Regions from separate parts of the Kytococcus schroeteri genome, predicted to be linked through region 1. Evidence: riboswitches for the same ligand, from Rfam matches in the RefSeq annotation. Region 1 holds a riboswitch; each other region holds the start of a gene.

Region 1 (6,684 bases):
CAGGGCCCGCTGCGTGGAGGCGGCCCAGGCCTCTGCAGCGGTCACGGCGGCCGGCTCGTCGGGGCAGTGGGCCACCACCCACCCGTCCCCGGTGGCGTGGTCGAGCACCGCGTACCGGTCGGCTGACATCCACACCGCCTCGGGCGTGGCCGCGGGGACCACCGGGGGCGCGTCCGAGCGGGTGTCGGTCCAGCGCCGTGCCTCGTAGCCCAGCCAGCCCACGAAGCCGCCCTGCAGGTCGAAGGGCAGATCCTGCCGGTGCGGGGTCGGGCGCGCGGCCAGGGCGTGCTCCAGCACGGCGAAGGGGTCCTGTGCGGCCGAGGGGCGCAGCACCACCGCATGGGGTCCGGTGGGGGTGCCGAGCATCGTGAACCGGCCCCCGCCCTCGCCCGTGCGGGCGCTGTCCAACCACCACGAGGAGGGGCCGGCCGGGTCGGGCACCGGCCCCGACCCGGCCGGCGGTGCGGTCCCGGCCCCGCCGGCCACCCGGGCCGCCCAGCGTGCGTGCACCACCTCGGCGCCCACCCGCTCGAGCCCGGGCACCGGCCTGGCCACGAGGGTCCACGGCCGCGGGGCCGCCGCGCGCACCGCATCGGCGAAGGCCTGCACCACCGCCAGCCCGTGCGGCGTGCCCACCGACTCGGGGTGGAACTGCACGCCCCACCACGGCCGCTGCGTGTGGTGGGCCAGCTGCACCACGCCGTCGGGGGTGCGGGCGTCCACCACCCACCCCGCGGGCAGGGGCTCGACGGCCGCCAGCGAGTGGTAGCGCACCACCTCGGTGGCCGGTGGCAGGTGCGCCGCCAACCCCGTGCCGTGGTGCTCCAGGGCGTCCACCAGCCCGTGCTGCGGGGCCGGGGCCGGCTCCACCCGCCCGCCGGTGGCCACCACCATCAGCTGGTGGCCCAGGCACACCCCCAGCGTCGGCAGGCCGGAGTGCTCCAGCGCCCAGGCCGCCAGGCGCACGTCCTCGGGGCGGGCGGGGTGGCCCGGCCCGGGGGAGATGACCAGGCAGTCCACCGCGCGCACCGCGGTGCGGATGCCGGGGTCGTCGTGCGCCAGCACCAGCGGCTCGCGGCCGAGCGCCGCCGTCAGCAGGTGCGCCAGCACGTGGGTGTAGGAGTCGTGGTTGTCCACGAGCAGGGCATGCAGCGGGCGCGGCGGGAGCGAAGCGGTCACGGCACCTCGTCGAGGGCGGTGTTCCACGCCAGGGCGCGTCCCGGGGCGGCGAGCACCAGTGGCCGCCCGCCGTGCTCCCAGGCCGTCACCCCGCTGATGCCGTGCAGTGCGCTGAGCAGCCAGAGCTCGTGGCCGGCCAGCTCCTGCGGCGTGCGGTGCGCGCTGGCGGTGCGCACCCCGCGGCGGGCGGCCAGCTCGCGCAGCCGGAGCTCGGTGACCGACGGCAGCCGCCCGGCGGCCGGGGGAGTGGTGAGCACCTCGCCCTCCCACCAGGCCAGGGTGCCGTGGGCCGCCTCCAGCACGTGGCCGGCGGACGAGAGCAGCACGGCGTCGTCGGCGCCGCGCCCCAGGGCGGTGCGGCGTGCGTCGGCGAGCACCGCCAGGTCCGGCCCCTTGACCTCGGGAGCGGTGCGCGGGTCGGCTCCCGGGAGGGTCCACAGCCTCGATGCGGGACGACGCGGCGGCGCGGGGCGCAGCAGCACGGTCACCCCGGTGGTGCGCACCTCCAGCCGGGGGAACCACTCGCCCTCGGCCAGCTCGGCCGGCATCTCGTGGGTGGCGGCCACCACCTTCTCGGCCCAGTCCGGCACGCCCGGCCAGGTGCGCGCGGCCGCGGCCACGGTGCGCTCCAGGTGGTGCAGGCGCCCCGGCCACCAGCCGTCCACGTGGCGCCACGAGGTCACCACCACCGGCTCGGGTGCTGCTGCGGCCTCCACGCTCCTCCTCCGCTCTCCGGGCATCACTCGCACGGCCGCTCATTGTGCGGCATCGGTCACAGGGGTTTGCGGTCACCGGGTCCGTGGCCTACGGTCGTGGACACCTCATCCAGAGCGGCCGAGAGACGTGGCTCCACGACGCCGCGGCAACCCGGCGGACCGACAGGTCCGACCACGGGTGCCACTGCCACGAACGATGCGAAGGAGTTCGAGATGCAGCACCGCACCTCCCCTCACCCCCGCCTGAGTGGCGCCGCCCGCACCTCGATGTCGGGCACCTCCTGGGCGTCGCGGCGAATGCCGGCGGCGCAGCGGGCCGCCTGAGCCCCCTGCGCCGAGCCTCGTCCTGAGGCTGACGACCCCCTTTCCCCGCCGCCGCCCCATCGGGTGGCCGGCTGACCGCACCCCGATGCGCCCTCGCGCCGGGGCGGTCCCCCGTACCCAGGAGACGCCATGACCCAGCCCACCACCGCCACCGAGACCACCCCGACCACCCGCGCCACCGCCGACGCCCCCTCCGCCGAGGCCCTGGACCCCACCACGTGGGGCCTGGCCACCCGCGCCGTCCACGCCGGCCAGGTGCCCGACTCCGACACCGGATCCCGCGTGCTGCCGCTCCACCAGACCACCAGCTACGTCTTCGCCGATGCCGACCAGGCCGCCAACCGGTTCGCCCTGGCCGAGCTGGGCCCCATCTACACGCGCCTCAACAACCCCACGACGCAGGTGGTGGAGGACCGCCTGGCCGCCCTGGACGGTGGGGTGGGCGCCCTGCTGCTCTCCTCCGGCCAGTCCGCCACCACCCTGGCGCTGCTCAACCTGTGCGACGCCGGCGACCACGTGGTGGCCTCGTCCCACCTCTACGGCGGCACGCAGAACCTCTTCGCCGTCACCCTCAAGCGCCTGGGCATCGACGTCACCTTCGTGGACCCGGCCGACCCCGCCGCCTGGCGCGCCGCGGCCACCGACGCCACCAAGGCGTTCTTCGGCGAGACCGTCTCCAACCCCTCGGGCACCGTGCTCGACATCGCCGCCGTGGCGGAGGTGGCGCACGAGGTGGGCGTGCCGCTGGTGGTGGACAACACCATCGCCACCCCGGCGCTGCTGCGCCCCATCGAGCACGGGGCCGACGTGGTGGTCTACTCGGCCACCAAGTTCCTCGGCGGGCACGGCACCGCGGTGGCCGGTGCCATCGTCGATGCCGGGCGCTTCGACTACACGGCCCATGGCGACCGCTTCCCGCACTTCACCGAGCCGGACGAGACCTACGGCGGCATCGTCTTCGGCCGTGACCTGGGCGCGGACGGGGTGTTCGGGGTGAACCTCTCCTACGTGCTGCGGGCCCGCGTGGTGCTCCTGCGCGACCTGGGGGCCTCGGTCTCGCCCTTCAACGCGTGGCTCATCGCCCAGGGCCTGGAGACGCTCACGCTCCGTCTGGAACGCCACCTGTCCAACGCGCGCACCCTCGCGCACTGGCTGGCCGAGCACCCGCAGGTGCAGCGCGTCCACTGGGCCGGGCTGCCGGACCACCCCTCCCACGCGGTGTCGGCGCGCTACCTGCCCGACGGTCCCGGCTCGGTCGTCTCCTTCGAGCTGGCCGGCGGTGCCGAGGAGGGGCGCGCCTTCGTCTCCGCCCTGCGCCTGCACAGCCACGTGGCCAACATCGGCGACGTGCGCTCGCTGGTCATCCACCCGGCATCCACCACGCACGCCCAGCTCTCCGAGGCCGACCAGCGCGCGGCCGGCGTCACCCCCGGGCTGGTGCGGCTCAGCGTCGGCATCGAGGACGTGGACGACCTGCGCGCCGACCTCGAGCGGGGGTTCGCGGCCGTGGCTGTCGGGGGTGCGCGGTGACCGCCACGCTCCCGAGGCGTGGCGCGGTGTCCGCCGGCGCCGGGGCACCTGCACCGCGGCACCGCGTCGTGCGCCCCGGGCCGGTGCGCCTGGAGGGTGGTGCGCTGCTGGACCCCGAGGTGTCGCTGCGCACCTGGGGAGCCCCCGCGGCGCCCGACGGCTCCAACGTGGTGGTGGTGCTGCACGCCCTGACCGGCGACTCCCACGTGGGCGGCCCCGGTGGCCCGGCGCACTGCCCGCGCGGGTGGTGGCCGGACCTCATCGGGCCCGGGCGCCCCCTGGACACGCGGCGCCTGCACGTGGTGGCGCCGGACGTGCTCGGCGGGTGCAGCGGCACCACCGGCCCGGCGAGCCCCGCCCCGGACGGGCGCCGGTGGGGCAGTCGCTTCCCGGCCGTGACGGTGCGCGACCAGGTGGCCGTGGAGGTGGCCGCCGTGCGCGCGCTGGGCCTGCGCCGGGTGGGGTACGTGCTCGGCGCCTCGGCCGGTGGCATGCGCGCCCTGGAGTGGGGCCTGCAGCGCGAGGTGGAGGCGGGGCACCTGTGCGTGGTGGCCGCGCCGGCCGTGGCCTCGGCGGACCTGCGCGGCGGCCTGGCCCTGCAGCGGCAGGCGGTGACCGCCGACCCGGCGTGGCGGGGCGGTGACCACCCGTCGGGGGCGGGCCCGGTGGCCGGGCTCGCCCTGGCCCGGCGGATGGCGATGCTCACCTACCGCAGCGCCGACGGCCTCGAGGAGCGCTTCGGGGAGGGGTCGCCGGGCACCTGCGCCTCGGGTGGCTCGGTGACGGCCTGGCTGGACCACCACGGGGACTCGTTCGTGCGGCGCTTCGACGCCGGGGCGTACCTCGCCCTCATCGACGCGATGGCGAGCCACGACGTGGGGCGCGGGCGCGGGGGAGTGCCGGCGGCCCTGGCCGCCGTCCACGCCCGGGTGACGGCGGTGGGCGTGAGCAGCGACCGGCTGGTGCGCCCCGAGGAGGTGCGCCGGGTGGCGGCGCTCGCCGGGGGCCGCTACCTGCAGGTGGAGTCCGCCAGCGGCCACGACGGGTTCCTCACCGAGACCGAGGCCGTGGCGGGGCTGCTGGGCTCGGTGCTGGCCTGAGCGAGGGTGGCAGGGCGTGCGCGGCCCGGGTCGTGGACAACCTGCCTGACCGTGCCACGATGCGCGCCATGACACGCGTGCTGGGAGTGCTGGGTGCCATCGAGGCCGAGGTGGTGGCGCTGCGGGCGGCGCTGGAGGACGCCCACGAGGAGGTGGTGCTCGGCCTGACCGTCACCCGCGGCGTGCTCGACGGCATCCCCCTCGTGCTGGCGCGGTGCGGCGTGGGCAAGGTCAACGGGGCCCTGGGTGCCGCGGCCCTGCGGGTCGCCGGGGCCGAGGCGGTGCTCTTCACCGGGGTGGCCGGCGGCATCGCGCCGGGGGTGGCCGTCGGGGACCTCGTGGTGGCCGATGACGTGGTGCAGCACGACGTGGACGTCACCCCGCTGGGCCGCGGGCCCGGCGAGCTCCTCGGCGAGCCGCTGGCCTGGTCGGCCGACGACCGGCTGCGCGCCGCTTGCGAACGGGCCGCTCGCGCCATCGCCGAGGACGCCGCGGTCCACACCGGGCGGGTGGCCTCGGGCGACCAGTTCGTCGCCAGCGGGGCCGCGCGCGCCCGCATCCACGAGGTGTTCGGCGCCCTGGCCGCCGAGATGGAGGGTGCCGCCACCGCCCAGGCCTGCGCACGCATGGGGCTGCCCTGGGCCGTGGTGCGCAGCATCAGCGACAGCGCCGACGAGGGAGCGGTGGAGGACTTCCCGGCGTTCCTGGAGATGGCCGCCCGCCGCGGGGAGGCGCTGGTGCGGCAGGTGGTGCGCGAGCTGGCCTGAGGTCCGCTGCCCGGCAGCCGCGGGTGTCGCCCCGACCTGACCCGCCTGGTTGCGCCGCTACGGTGACCCATGACCTGGAAGCAGCGCGCCAGGCGTGCCCTCGACCACCCCGTGGCCGGCATCCCGGCGCGCGCCGCCTTCACCGCCCTGGCCACCGCCCAGCTCGCCCGGGCCGCCCGGCACGACCGCCGCACCGTCGGGCTGCCCACCCCCGAGCAGCGAGCCGACACCGCCGAGCACGTCACCATCGCCGTGAAGACCTTCATGCGGCCCGCCACCTGCCGCCGCTTCATCCGCTCCGCGCGGACGTGGTGCCTCTGCCGTTCAACTCCGGGGTCCCCGTGGGGCGCAACCTCGCCCTCTCGATGGTGGACACCGAGTTCACGCTGGTGACCGACGACGACCACGTCTTCACCGCCGCCACGCAGATCCACCGGGCCGTGGAGTACCTGCGGGCCACGCCGGAGGTCGACATCGTGGGCCTGGCGCTGGTGGGGCTGCCCCAGAACGAGGCCGGTGACCTGCGCTACCCGCGCATGGTGGAGGGGACCCTCCCGCCGCTGCGCGAGGACGACGAGGCGCTCAACGGCCTGCCGGTGCGTCTCATGGTGGCCCAGAACTACGTGACCCGCACCGAGTCGCTGCGCCGCATCGGGTGGGACGAGGGGGGTGCGCATGACCGACCACAAGGACTTCTTCCACCGGGCCTCCGGGCGGCTGGTCACCGTGATCGACATGGGGTCCGGCAGCTACCACGTGCGCACGCCCTTCAAGAAGGACTACATGAGCTACCGCGACGCCGTGGCGGACGACGGTGCCTACCTGACCCGCAAGTGGGCGGCCGTGGTCGCGGGGGAGATCCCCTCGGACACCACCTGCTACGGCGGGAGCTCCGCCGAGCGGCGCGCGGCCCGCGGCGTCTGATCCCGCGGGGCCGGAGGGGTTCCGCGGCCAGCAGGACGGCCCGGGTAGCGTGGCGCGGGTGAGCGACGACCTGCCTGAACTGCCCGACGTGACCGTCCCGGACGACCTCTCCGGCCTCGAGGAGGCCACGCCCGGCCCCACCCC
Region 2 (6,684 bases), on a different contig from region 1:
GGGAACTCCGCGGTGCAGCGCATCCGGGGTGGCGACACCGCGTTCGGCGAGCTCGCCGTGGACTCCCCGGAGCAGGGCTTCTTCACCCTGCTGCAGGACCACCCGCTGCCGATGCTGCTGGTGGGCGTGGCCACCTTCGTGGGCCTGCTGTTCTACGTGACCTCGGCCGACTCCGGCGCGCTGGTCATGGCCAACCTCAGCTCCGACCTGCCCGACCCGGAGACCGACGCCCACCCCGCCCTGCGCATCGGGTGGGCCGTGGCCACCGGCGTGCTCACCATCGCGATGCTCGTGGTGGGCGGCATCCCGGCGCTGCAGAGCGCCACCATCGTCATGGGCCTGCCGTTCGCGGCGGTCATGGTGCTGGTGATGGTGGGGCTGCACCGTGCGCTGGAGGCCGAGCGGGCGCGGGTGGACGCCCACCGTGCCTCGCTCACCGGCCAGCTGGCCCGCGGCGAGGGGCACGGACGCTCCTGGCGCACCCGCCTGGGCACCACCCTCGGGGCGGTGAGCGTGGCCCGGGCCACCGAACGGCTCGAGGAGGTGGTGCTCCCGGCCCTGGAGTCGGTGGCCACCGAGCTGCGCCGCCGCGGCGTGGACGCCCACGTGGAGGCCAGCGAGCCGCTGGAGCGCGGCCGGGTGAAGCGGCGGGCGGTGCTCATCGTGCCCCCGGCCGACGCCGGGGCCCCCTCGGCGCCGGCGGACCCCTTCCGCTACCCGGTGCAGGTGCGGGTGGTGCCGCGGCCGAGCTACGGCGCGGGCGTCATCGAGGCCGACGACACCACCACCCGGCTCGAGGTGGCCCTGCCCACCGGGGAGGTCTACGACGTCCTCACCTCGGAGCCCGACGCGCTGTGCCACGACGTGCTCGACCACTACGAGCGCTGGGCGGCGGCCCGGACGGAGGTCCAGGTCGCGGTCCTCTGACGCAGGTCAGGTCGCGGAGGCTGCCCGCACCAGGGAGCGGGCGGCCTCCAGCCCTGCCCGGAGGGCGTCGTCGGCGGTGCCGTCGAGCATCAGGGCCAGCGACCCCTCGTAGATCACCTCGATCGAGCGGGCGAGGGAGGCGGCCGCCCCCGGGTCGGCCGGCAGGAGGGAACCCGCGGCCTGCTGGAGGCGCGAGCGCAGCAACTCGCGCTCCCGGGTGAGCACGGCAGCGACCTCCGGGGCCGCCTCGGGGAAGCACACGGTGGTGGCGCGGAAGGCGCACCACCGTTCCTCCGGCAGCCGGTCCCGGAGCTCCTGTGCGGCGGTGAACGGCGAGAGCAGCCGCGCCGCCGGGTCCGAGGTGGCGTCCCAGTGCTCGTCCCACGCCTGGGGCCACATCTCCAGGCGGCGGTCGAGGGCGGCGGCCAGCAGGCCGTCCTTGTTGCCGAAGTGCACGTAGAGGCTGGCCGCCGAGGCGTGGGCGTCCTTGAGCAGCACCGTCACGGGGGTGGTGGCGCCCCCGTCGACGAACAGCTTGCGCGTCGCCGCGTCGAGCAGGCGTTCACGCACAGGCGTCTTGGCGGTCATGTCGAGAGCGTAATGGGTGGGGTTGGGAGTGCGAGCCGGGCCCGGGGCGGCGCGGGCCGGCCTGTGCGGGAGGGATGTCCCGGGCGCGAGGAAGGCCCCCGGACCGAGGGGGTCCGGGGGCCTTCGCGGCGTGGCGCGGGTCAGACGCCGGGGGGCGGGGGCGGCGTGCTGCCGCCGCGGTTCCAGGACTGGTCGTCCTGGCCCGTGGAACCGGTGGAACCGTTCCAGTCCTGCTGGCCGGCCGGCGTGGCGCCACCGGACGCCGGGGCGTCGGTGGAGGGCGCCTGGTGGCCGTACTCCGGCGCCGGGGGAGCGGACTGGCCGTACTCGGGCTGGGAGCTCGGGTTCAGGCCGTATCCGGGTGCCGGGGGAGCGGACTGGCCGGTGGTGTTCTGGCCGTAGGCGTCCGGCTGGTAGCCCGGGGCGCCGTTGGTGCCCACCTGGCCGTAGGCTGGGGCGGGCGGAACCTGGCCGTTGCGCTGGGAGTACGGCGTGGACCGGGCGTACTGGTCGGAGTACTCACTGTTGGTGTAGCTGGAGTACTGCTGCTGCTTGTTCTTGCGGCGACCGAAGAACCACAGCAGGCCGCCGACCAGCATGAGCAGGAGGCCCAGCGGGATGAGGAAGATCGCGGCGGCCAACCCCAGCCCGAGCTTCATGAATGCACCCATGTCGGCCGGGCCGCTCAGGGCGTAGCCGGGCTCGGAGCAGGTGACGGTGACGTCGCCGGCCGTGTCGGCGGTGATGGTGCCCAAGATGTTCTCGTTGTTCACCTCGGCGCTCGTGCCCGGGGCAAGGTCGCCCAGGGTGGCGCCCTGGACCGTGCACGCGGAGCTGTCCGCGCCGGGGCCCAGGAGCATGCGGGTCTCGTCCTCGTCCATGCTCACGGTGGTGGAGCCCTCGATGGACTGCTGCTGGTCCACGAAGTCGGAGACCTCCTTGAAGGTCGTGCCTGCTAGCACGGCACCGATGATGCCGAGGACCAGGGACAGGACACCCAGGAAGAACAGGATCTTGCCGAAGGTCTTCATCGGCGTCACCCCTCTCGTGTGTCGGCGCCCGGTCGTGCCGGGCGGGTGTGTGCGGGGCGGACGCCCCGTGCCGGGCCCCACGCTACCGAGGGACGGGGCGTCCGGCGTGAGGCGCACCACGTTCGGCCCGGCGATTTGGAAAATCTCAGACCGGGGTCGTAGGTTGTGCGCACTGTATCCAGAGCGGTGGAGAGATCTGGCTCTTTGAAACCGCAGCAACCCCCCGTCGCGGGCGAGGGTGCTAACGCCAGATGCGATGGAGGAACCATGAGCTGCACCTGTATGACGTCGAGGTCCTGACCCTGCGGCCGGCGCTCCCGTACCCGCTTCGCGCGGAGTGAGGTGAGCGAGCCGGACCGGTCGGGCCCTCAGAACCCACGCATCCACCACCTGTACGCCGTCGCGCCACGGACCCAGGGGTCTGCCACTGCATTCCCCGGTGATTCGTGGGCCCATTTCGTCCTGCCCGGAAGGACCATTCATGATCACCCTGGACAATGTGTCCAAGACCTATTTCCCGCGAGGTGCGGGCGAGCCCGTCCGTGCCCTGGAGGACGTCTCCCTGCACATCGGCCGTGGCCAGGTCCACGGCATCGTCGGGCCGTCGGGCTCCGGCAAGTCCACCCTCGTGCGATGCATCAACCTGCTCGAGCGCCCCACCTCCGGGCGCGTCACCGTGGACGGCCGGGAGCTCACCGCCCTCAGCAGCGGACAGGTGCGCGCCGCACGCCGCGACATCGGCATGATCTTCCAGCACTTCAACCTGCTGGACTCGCGCACCGCCGCCCAGAACGTGGCGCTGCCGCTGGAACTGGCCGGGGTGGGCCGCGCCGAGCGCACCCGCCGTGCCGCCGAGCTGCTCGAGCGGGTGGGCCTGGGCGGCCGGGCCAAGGCCCACCCCCGCCAGCTCTCGGGTGGCCAGAAGCAGCGCGTGGCCATCGCGCGGGCCCTGGTCACCCACCCCAGCGTCCTGCTCTGCGACGAGGCCACCAGCGCCCTGGACCCCGAGACCACCAGCAGCGTCCTGGACCTGCTGCGCGAGCTCACCGCGGACCTCGGGCTGACCACCGTTCTCATCACCCACGAGATGGACGTGGTCACCCGCGTGGCCGACGGCGTCACCCTGCTGGCCGACGGCCACGTGGTGGAGTCCGGCTCGCTGGCCGAGGTGGCCGCCACCCGCGGCAGCGCCCTGGCCTCCCAGCTCGTGCCGCGCCCCGTGCGCGCCCTGGACGCCGCCGACCTCCCGGCCTGCTCCCGCATCGTGACCGTCGACCTGGCCACCCAGGACGAGAACGCCGTCATCGCCGAGCTGCGCGCCACCGGCGCCGAGGTGCAGGTGGCCGCCGCCCGCGTGGAGAACGTGCACGGCGCCCGCGTCGGCACCCTCGACCTGCTCGTCACCCAGCCCTCCACCCACCGACAGGAGATCCCGGCATGACCCGCGACCGCCTCATCGAGGAACTCATCGACGGCACCTGGGACACCCTCTACATGGTGGGCCTGTCCTCGGCCATCGCCCTGCTGCTCGGCATCCCGCTGGGCGTGCTGCTCGTGGCCACCGCGCCCGGCGGGCTCTTCCCGCACCGGGCGCTCAACTCCGTGGTGGGCGCGGTCGTCAACGCCGGCCGGTCCATCCCGTTCATCATCCTGCTGGTGCTCATCGCCCCGCTCACCAAGAGCCTGGCCGGCACCACCATCGGCCCCACGGCCGCCGCCGTGCCGCTGACCCTCGGGGCCATCCCCTTCCTGGCGCGCCTCGTGGAGACCTCCCTGCGCGAGGTCGACCCCGGCAAGGTGGAGGCCGCCACCGCGATGGGGGCCACTCGCGGCCAGGTGATCCGGTCGGTGCTGCTGCCCGAGGCCCTGCCCGGCCTCATCGCCGGACTCACCGTGACCGTCGTGGCCCTCATCGGCTACTCGGCCATGGCCGGCGCCGTGGGCGGCGGGGGCCTGGGCGACCTGGCCATCCGCTACGGCTACCAGCGGTTCGACATGACCGTGACCCTGGCCTGCGTGGCCGTGCTCATGGCCCTGGTGGTGCTGGTGCAGTTCCTCGGCGACACCGCCGCCCGCATCACCCGCCACTGAGCGCCCGCCCGGGTCACCGGGCCCTGCCGCCGCGCGCCGCGCGGCACCCCCTCACAGCCCGCCACGCCGCAGCGCGTCGTGGTGAGGGCACCCCCTACCCACCTGACCGGAGGACCCCGTGCACACCACCTCGCACACCACCCCCGCCCGGCGACGCACCGCGCTGGGCCTGGCCGCCCTCGCTCTCGCCGCCCCCGCGCTCACCGGCTGCGGCGCCGAGGAGACCCGGGCCGAGGAGGACGGACGTCCCGTGCTGCGCGTGGCGGCCACCCCCACGCCCCACGCGGACATCCTGCGCCACGTCGACGAGGAGCAGCTGGACGCCGAGGCCGGCTTCGAGCTGGAGGTCGTGGAGTTCACCGACTACCTGCAGCCCAACGCGGCGCTCGACGAGGGGTCGGTGGACGCCAACTACTACCAGCACCGCCTCTTCCTGCAGAGCCAGGAGCAGGCCGCCGGGTACGACTTCGAGGTCGTGGCGCCCATCTCCAACCAGCCGCTCGGCCTCTACTCCGAGGAGGTCGACTCCCTGGAGGACCTGGCGCCGGGTTCCCGCGTGGCCATCCCCAACGACCCCACCAACGGGGCCCGCGGCCTGTGGCTGCTGCAGGAGGCCGGACTCATCGAGCTGGCGGACACCGGCGACCTCCCGCCGACGCCCGAGGACGTGACCTCCAACCCCAGGGACCTGGAGTTCCTGCCCGTCGAGGCCGCCCAGACCTCCCGCTCCGTCGGCGACGCCACCCTGAGCGCCGTGCCGGGCAACTACGCCGTGCAGGACGGTCTGGACACCGACGACGCCCTCGCCCTGGAGGACCCGCGCGACGAGCGCTTCGTCATCAACCTCGTGACCACCGCCGACCGTGCCGACGACCCGCAGCTGGCCGCCCTGGCCGACGTGCTGCACGGCGACGCGGTGGGGGAGTACATCGAGTCCACCTGGCACGGCACCGTCGTGCAGGTCGACTGACCCCACCCCGCCGCCCCACCCCGTCCACCCACCCACCCCATCCCACCCCACAGGAGATCCCCATGAGCACCGTCCGTCCCACCCGCCGCACCCTCCTCGCCCTCGCCGCCGGCCTCACCGCATCGGCCACCCTGGCCGCCTGCGGCGGCGACGAGAGCACCGGCGGCTCCGCCTCCGGCGGGGAGAGCAAGACGCTGAAGGTCGGCGTCAACCCCGTGCCGCACGGCGAGATCCTCACCTTCGTCAAGGAGAACCTGGCCCAGGAGGCCGGCCTGGACATCGAGGTCGTGGAGTTCACCGACTACGTGCAGCCCAACGCGGCCCTGGACGCCGGTGACCTGGACGCCAACTACTTCCAGCACCAGCCCTACCTGGACGAGCAGAAGAAGGCCGCCGGGTACGACTTCGTGAGCCTGGGCGCGGTGCACCTGGAGCCGCTGGGCGTCTACTCCGAGACGGTGAAGGACCTCAAGGAGCTCTCCGGCGACAGCAAGGTGGCCATCCCCAACGACCCGTCCAACGCCGGTCGTGCGCTCAAGCTGCTCGCCGAGCACGGCGTGCTCGAGCTGGAGGACACCGGCGACATCGCGCCCACCGTGGCCGACGTCAAGGACGGCGGACCGGAGGTCGTGGAGCTCGAGGCCGCGCAGCTGCCCCGCTCGCTCGGTGACGTGGACGCCGCCGTCATCAACGGCAACTACGCCATCGAGGCCGACCTCTCCCCGGTGGACGACTCGCTGGCCCTGGAGAAGGCGGAGGGCAACCCCTACGCCAACCTGCTCGTGGTGCGCAGCGAGGACGCGGAGAACGAGCAGCTCACGAAGCTGGCCGAGCTGTTGCGCAGCGACGAGACCAAGAAGTTCATCAAGGACAAGTACGCCGGCACGGTCATCCCGGCCGAGTGAGCCCCGCGCGGGAGGCTCAGCCGTCGGCGGGGTCCTGCGCCCCGCCGGCGGCCTCCCGCAGTTCGGTCGCCACGTCCTCGATGAAGGTGGTCACTGCGACACCCCCGGCCACCGGGCCACCGGCCATCAGGCCGTCGGCACCCAGCAGCAACGCCGAGGGCGTGGCCTGCAG
Region 3 (6,684 bases), on a different contig from region 1:
GCCCCGCCCACGAGCAGCGGCGTGGCCAGCCCGCGTCGCTCCATCTCGGCGGCCAGGGACACCATCTCGTCGAGGCTGGGGGTGATGAGCCCGGAGACGCCGATGACGTCCGCCCCGGTCTCGGCGGCCCGGTCCAGCAGCTGCTCGGCCGGCACCATGACGCCCAGGTCCTCCACCTCGTAGCCGTTGCACGAGAGCACCACGCCCACGATGTTCTTGCCGATGTCGTGCACGTCGCCCTTGACGGTGGCCATGAGCACCCGTCCCTTGGCGTGCCCGCCGGTGTCCTGCGCGGCGGCCTCCAGGTAGGGGGTCAGGTGGGCCACGGCGCGCTTCATGACGCGCGCGGACTTCACCACCTGCGGCAGGAACATGCGCCCGCTGCCGAACAGGTCGCCCACCACGTCCATGCCGGCCATGAGCGGCCCCTCGATGACGGCCAGCGGCGAGCCCAGCTCGAGGCGCGCCTCCTCGGCGTCTTCCTCGGCGAACTCCGCGATGCCGTGCACCAGTGAGTGCCGCAGCCGCTCGGCCACCGGCTCGGCGCGCCACGCGGCTTCCTGCGCGGGGGCCTTCTCGCCGGACTCGTGGCGGTACGACCCGGCCAGCTCCAGCAGCCGCTCGGTGGCGTCATCGCGGCGGGCCAGCACCACGTCCTCCACGGCCTCGCGCAGGGGCGGGTCGATCTCCTCGTAGACCCCCAGCATCCCGGCGTTGACGATGCCCATGTCCAGCCCGGCGGCCACGGCGTGGAAGAGGAAGACAGAGTGCATCGCCTCGCGGACCACGTTGTTGCCGCGGAACGAGAAGGACACGTTGGAGATGCCGCCGCTCACCAGGGTGCCGGGCAGGTTCTGCTTGATCCACCGGGTGGCCTCGATGAAGTCCAGCGCGTACCGGTCGTGCTCGGGCATGCCGGTGGCCACGGTGAGCACGTTGGGGTCGAACACGATGTCCTGCGGCCGCCACCCGGCGCCCACCAGCAGGTCGTGGGCGCGCTGGCAGACCTCGATGCGGCGCTCGAAGGTATCGGCCTGGCCCTGCTCGTCGAAGGCCATCACCACGGCGGCCGCGCCGTGGCGGCGCACCACCTCGGCCCGCTCCAGGAAGGCCTCCTCGCCGTCCTTGAGCGAGAGCGAGTTCACGATCCCGCGGCCCTGCAGGCACTCCAGGCCCGCCTCGAGCACCTCCCACCGGCTGGAGTCCAGCATGACCGGCACGCGGGCCACGTCGGGCTCGGCGGCCAGCAGGTTGAGGAAGTGCACCATCGTGGCGGGGCCGTCGGTCATGCCCTCGTCCACGTTGACGTCCACCAGCTGGGCGCCGTTCTCCACCTGCTGCCGGGCGATGGAGACTGCGGCGTCCCAGTCGCCCTCGGCCACCGCGCGGGCGAACCTCGGCGAGCCGGTGATGTTGGTGCGCTCGCCGATGTTCACGAAGTTCGTCTCGTCGGTGAGCACGAACGGCTCCAGCCCGCTGGCGCGCAGCCGGGGCTCGGGCTCGGCGGGCACGCGCGGGGCGTGGCCGGCCACCGCCTCGGCGATGGCGCGCACGTGCTCCGGGGTGGTTCCGCAGCACCCGCCCACGATGTTGAGCACCCCCTCGGCAGCCAGGTCGCCGAGCACGGCGGCCATGTGCTCGGGCGTCTCCTCGTACTCCCCGAAGGCGTTGGGCAGGCCGGCGTTCGGGTGCGTCGAGAGAAGCGCCGGGGTGGCGGCGGAGAGCTCGCGCAGGTGGGGGCGCAGCGCCTCGGCGCCCAGGGCGCAGTTGAGGCCCAGGCTGAGCAGGTCGGCGTGCTCGGTGCTGATGGCGAAGGCGGTGGGCGTCTGGCCCGAGAGCGTGCGGCCCGAGGCGTCGGTGACGGTGCCCGAGAGCATCACCGGGATGCGGCGGCCGGTCTCGCGCTCCACGTCGCCCACGGCGTGCAGGGCGGCCTTGGCGTTGAGCGTGTCGAAGACGGTCTCCACCAGCACCAGGTCGGCGCCGCCGCGCACCAGGGCGGCCACCTGCTCGCGGTAGGCGGCGCGCAGGGTGGCGTGCGTGACGGTGCGCAGCTCGGGGCGTTCGACGTCCGGGGAGAGCGAGGCGGTGCGGTTGGTGGGCCCCACCGCACCGGCCACCCAGCGGGGACGTCCGTCGGCGGCCTGCACCGCGTCGGCCACCTGCCGGGCGGTGCGGGCGGCGGCCTCGTTGAGGGCGGCCACCAGGTGCTCGCAGCCGTACTCGGCCTGCCCGATGGCGGTGGAGCTGAAGGTGTTGGTGGTGGTGATGTCCGCGCCGGCCTCCAGGTAGGCGCGGTGCACGCCGGCCACCAGGTCGGGGCGGCCCAGGTTGAGCAGGTCGAAGTTGCCGGCCAGCGCACGGTCGTCGGGCGTGTCGTCGGCGTGGAAGTCGGCCTCGGTGAGCTCCATCCGCTGGAACATCGAGCCCCACGCGCCGTCGAGCACGAGGATGCGCTCGCGGGCGGCGGCGTGCAGCGCCGCGGCCGCGGGGGAGGGGGCGAGGGGCTCGGCGGCGGCGGTGCCGGCGGTGGGTGCGGTGACGAGGGGCGCGGCGCTCATCGACACCCACCCCCGGCCCGCTCGAGCCCTGCGGCGACGTCGGCGGCTAGGTCGGCCGGGTCCTCCAGACCCACCGAGAGGCGCAGCAGCCCCTCGCCGATCCCGGCCACCTCGCGCGCCTCGGGCGTCATCGAGGCGTGGGTCATGGTGGGCGGGTGCGCCACGAGCGACTCGGTGCCGCCGAGGGACTCCGCGAGGGTGAAGCACTGCAGCCCGTCGAGGAAGCGCGCCACCGCCTCGCGCCCGCCGGCCAGCTCCAGGCTCACCATCGCCCCGAAGCCCTGCTGCTGGCGAGCGGCCACCGCGTGACCGGGGTGGTCGGGCAGGCCCGGGTGGTGCACCGCGGCCACGGCCGGGTGGCCCACCAGGGCGTCCAGCACGGCGGCGGTCCCCTCGGCGTGGGCGCGCAGGCGGGTGGGCAGCGTGCGCAGGCCGCGGAGGGTCAGGTAGCTGTCGAAGGGCGCGCCGGTGATGCCCAGCACGTTGGACCAGTACGCCAGCTGCTCGGCCAGCTCGTCGGTGCCGGCCACCACCGCGCCGCCCACCACGTCGGAGTGGCCGTTGAGGTACTTGGTGGTGGAGTGCACCACCAGGTCGGCGCCGAGCTCCAGCGGCTGCTGCCACAGCGGGGTGCAGAAGGTGTTGTCCGCGGCCACCAGGGCCCCGGCGCGGTGTGCGGCGTCGGCCACGGCGCGCACGTCGGTGACGCGCAGCAGCGGGTTCGAGGGCGTCTCCACCCACACCAGGGCGGCGCCGGGGGCGAGGGCCTCGGCCAGGGCGGCGGCATCGGACTGGTCCACGGCCACCACCTCGAGCACGCCCCGGCGGTGCAGCTCGTCGAACAGCCGCCAGGTGCCGCCGTAGGCGTCGTGCGGGATCACCACGCGCTGGCCGGGCCGGGCGAAGCCGGTGGCCACCAGGGTGACGGCAGCCATGCCGGTGCAGGTCACCGCGGCGCCGGCGCCCCCCTCGAGGGTGGTGAGCGCCTCGGCGAGCAGGTCGCGGGTGGGATTGCCCGAGCGGGTGTAGTCGTACCGGCGCGGCCGGCCGAGGCCCTCGAAGGCGAAGTTGCTCGAGAGGTGCAGCGGGGGGATCACCGCGCCGTGCGCCGGGTCGGTGTCGATGCCGGTGCGCAGCGCGCGGGTGGTGCGGGAGAGGGAGGTGCGGGTGAGCGTGCTCATGCTGGGGCCTTCCTCAGGGGTCCGGCACCGCGGTGACCATCTCTCGGGGTGCGACGGTGTGCCGGAGGAAGACCCGCGGGGAGGAGCTCGCCCGTCGGTCCCATCTTCCGGCGAGCCGAGGCTCCCCGCAGGAGGTGGCACCGTTCCTCGTGGTCGCCCACGAGGCGGTTGCCCCGGCGTCATCGGTCCTGATCCCTCAGCCGGTCGTGATGGATGTGCGCAGCACGGTACAACACGTCCGGCGCCCGCCCACGCGCTCGGGGTGCAGGGTGGCGGGTGTCACGTCCGGCCGGGGTCAGGGCACCGGGTCCGGGTACCGGGTCCGGGTACGCGCGAGGGCGGGCCCACCGTGGTGGACCCGCCCTCGCGCGGGGGACGCCGGGCCCGCGAGGCCCGCGTCGTGCCGCGTCAGCGGTAGTTGGTGAAGGTCAGCGCGGCGTCGATGTCGTCGTTGGCCTTGAGCGCGCGCTGCACGGCCTGAAGGTCGTCGCGGCTCTTGGAGCTCACGCGCACCTCGTCGCCCTGGATGACGGCCTTGACGCTCTTGCCGAACTCGTCGCGGATCTGCTTGGAGATCTTCTTGGCGACCTCCTGGCTCAGGCCCTCCTTGAGCACCCCCTCCAGGCGGTACTCCTTGCCGGACGGCTTGGGCTCGGCGTCGTCGCCGAAGTCCACGGACTTCAGGCTCACCCCGCGCTTGACCAGCTTGGTCTGCAGCACGTCGAGCACGGCCAGGCAGCGCTCGGCGGTGTTGGCGCGCAGGGTCAGGGCGTCGCCCTTGAGCACCACCTCGGCGCCCACGTTGCGGAAGTCGTAGCGGGTGCCGATCTCCTTGGCGGCCTGGTTGACGGCGTTGTCCACCTCCTGGCGGTCGACCTTGCTCACGACGTCGAACGAGGACTCACTGGCCATGGGTGCTCCTGTCATCGAGGGGGTGGAGCCGCCCCGGGGCGGCTCGGTTTGTCCGATCAAGGGTAGGGCGGCTAGTATCCAGCCCGCAGTTTGGCAGGTTGTCCGAGCGGCCAATGGAAGCGGACTGTAAATCCGTCGGCGAAAGCCTACGCAGGTTCGAATCCTGCACCTGCCACGCACACGACCCCCGAGGAACCGTTCCTCGGGGGTCGTCCCGTACCCGGGCCCCCGCGGATCGAGGGGTGGGCCGCCGGCTCAGACGCGGCCGGGCCGGGTGCCGCGCAGGTCGTCCACGATGGGGAACAGGGCCAGCACCAGCAGCAGTGCGGCGGGGACCACCACCGCCCGGTAGCCCACGGCCACCCCGGCCAGCGCCCCGGCCACGCCCCCGAGCACGAAGGCGCCGACCAGGGTGGCGTGCAGCGCCATCCGCTGCCGGTCGGCCCGCACCGGGTCGGGGTCGCCGGGCGGGTTGCGGTAGAGCCACTTGCCCAGCTCGATGCCGAGGTCGGTGACCATCCCGGTGACGTGCGTGGTGCGGATGGTGGCCCCGGTGACCTTGGTGACCAGCGCGTTCTGCAGGCCCATCGTCCAGCAGAGCACCGCCACCGCCGCCCAGCCGTGGCCCCACGCGGTGACGCTGTCGGCGAGCAGCCCCACGAACAGCATCGCCAGGGCCTCCACCACGAGCACCACCGCGAACCGGCTGGCCACCTGCCGGCGGCGCAACGCATTGAACAGCAGGGCGCAGCTGGCCGCACCCACCACGAAGGACGCGATGCCCAGGGCCGCGAGCAGGGCCAGGCGGTGGTCGCCGAGCACCAACTGGTCGGCCAGGGTGGCGGTGAGCCCGGTCATGTGCGAGGTGTAGACCGCCACCGCCAGGAAGCCCACCGAGTTGAGCATGCCCGCGGTGAACGCCAGACCGGCGGCGAGGTGGCGGTTGTCGGCCGCGGTGCGGTCCGGACCGGCCACCCGGCGCAGGTGGGTCACGGCGCGGACGAGGGCTGGGTGCACGGCGCGACCGTAGCAACGCCGTCCCGATCCCTCGCCCTTGTGGCCCGTGTCACGTCGCGGCCCGACGACCCGGGTGGATTGGCCGCGCGAACCTCGCCGGTCGTACCGTGGTGGCATGACCGAGACCGTGAAGACCGTTGACCTTCCCTCCGAGAACAGCTCCACCGACCCCAGCTGGTACATCCAGATGGAGGACGAGCACGCGGCCCACAACTACGGCCCGCTGCCCGTCGTCCTCGCCGAGGGCAAGAACGCCCGGGTCACCGACGTCGCCGGCAAGACCTACATCGACGCCCTGGCTGGCTACTCCGCGCTGAACTTCGGCCACGGCAACGAGGAGCTCATCGCCGCTGCCAAGGAGCAGCTGGACAAGATGACGCTCACCTCCCGCGCCTTCCACTCCGACCGCCTGGGGCCGTTCACCCGCGACCTGGCCGCCCTCACCGGCAAGGACATGGTCCTGCCGATGAACACCGGCGCCGAGGCCGTGGAGACCGCCCTGAAGATCGCCCGCAAGTGGGGCGCCGACGTCAAGGGCGTCGAGAACGGCAAGCAGCACATCATCGTGATGGACGGCAACTTCCACGGCCGCACCACCACCATCATCAGCTTCTCCACCGACGAGGAGGCCCGCGCCGGCTTCGGCCCGTACGCGCCCGGCTTCTCCGTCGTGGAGTACGGCAACGCGCAGGCCGTGCGCGAGGCCATCACCCCGGACACCGTCGCCGTGCTGCTCGAGCCCATCCAGGGCGAGGGCGGCGTCGTGATCCCGCCGGAGGGCTACCTGGCCGAGGTCCGCGAGATCACCCGCGAGAACAACGTGCTCATGATCTGCGACGAGATCCAGTCCGGCCTGGGCCGCACCGGCACCACGCTGGCCTCCCAGTACGAGGGCGTCGAGGCCGACATGTACACCCTGGGCAAGGCCCTGGGCGGCGGCATCGTGCCGGTGTCCGCGGTCGTGGCCAATGAGGACGTCATGGGCGTCATCACCAAGGGCACCCACGGCTCCA

The links. A riboswitch is a leader RNA that binds a small molecule or an ion and turns the genes downstream of it on or off. The one in region 1 is predicted to bind S-adenosylmethionine.
Region 2: it holds a riboswitch for S-adenosylmethionine, as region 1 does, so the genes downstream of both, ACFFHC_RS06745 (methionine ABC transporter ATP-binding protein) here and ACFFHC_RS05480 (O-acetylhomoserine aminocarboxypropyltransferase/cysteine synthase family protein) in region 1, are expected to answer to the same signal.
Region 3: it holds a riboswitch for S-adenosylmethionine, as region 1 does, so the genes downstream of both, metB (cystathionine gamma-synthase) here and ACFFHC_RS05480 (O-acetylhomoserine aminocarboxypropyltransferase/cysteine synthase family protein) in region 1, are expected to answer to the same signal.

Annotation. Positions count from the first base shown of each region.
Region 1 covers NZ_JBHLVH010000012.1:55,991-62,674, forward strand. The annotation lists gene ACFFHC_RS05470 (chorismate-binding protein) at 1-1,179, opposite strand, end outside; gene ACFFHC_RS05475 (aminotransferase class IV) at 1,176-1,895, opposite strand; SAM riboswitch class I at 1,998-2,098, shown strand; gene ACFFHC_RS05480 (O-acetylhomoserine aminocarboxypropyltransferase/cysteine synthase family protein) at 2,349-3,749, shown strand; gene ACFFHC_RS05485 (homoserine O-acetyltransferase family protein) at 3,776-4,849, shown strand; gene ACFFHC_RS05490 (5'-methylthioadenosine/adenosylhomocysteine nucleosidase) at 4,918-5,616, shown strand; gene ACFFHC_RS05495 (hypothetical protein) at 5,686-6,009, shown strand; gene ACFFHC_RS05500 (hypothetical protein) at 6,292-6,540, shown strand; gene ACFFHC_RS05505 (alpha/beta fold hydrolase) at 6,599-6,684, shown strand, end outside.
Region 2 covers NZ_JBHLVH010000013.1:217,234-223,917, forward strand. The annotation lists gene betT (choline BCCT transporter BetT) at 1-927, shown strand, start outside; gene ACFFHC_RS06735 (TetR/AcrR family transcriptional regulator) at 934-1,515, opposite strand; gene ACFFHC_RS06740 (hypothetical protein) at 1,656-2,546, opposite strand; SAM riboswitch class I at 2,718-2,809, shown strand; gene ACFFHC_RS06745 (methionine ABC transporter ATP-binding protein) at 3,028-3,987, shown strand; gene ACFFHC_RS06750 (methionine ABC transporter permease) at 3,984-4,637, shown strand; gene ACFFHC_RS06755 (MetQ/NlpA family ABC transporter substrate-binding protein) at 4,756-5,607, shown strand; gene ACFFHC_RS06760 (MetQ/NlpA family ABC transporter substrate-binding protein) at 5,670-6,512, shown strand; gene ACFFHC_RS06765 (TlpA family protein disulfide reductase) at 6,529-6,684, opposite strand, start outside.
Region 3 covers NZ_JBHLVH010000027.1:68,203-74,886, reverse strand. The annotation lists gene metH (methionine synthase) at 1-2,561, opposite strand, end outside; gene metB (cystathionine gamma-synthase) at 2,558-3,742, opposite strand; SAM riboswitch class I at 3,840-3,958, opposite strand; gene ACFFHC_RS10605 (YajQ family cyclic di-GMP-binding protein) at 4,151-4,654, opposite strand; tRNA gene ACFFHC_RS10600 (tRNA-Tyr) at 4,747-4,829, shown strand; gene ACFFHC_RS10595 (YoaK family protein) at 4,910-5,671, opposite strand; gene rocD (ornithine--oxo-acid transaminase) at 5,787-6,684, shown strand, end outside.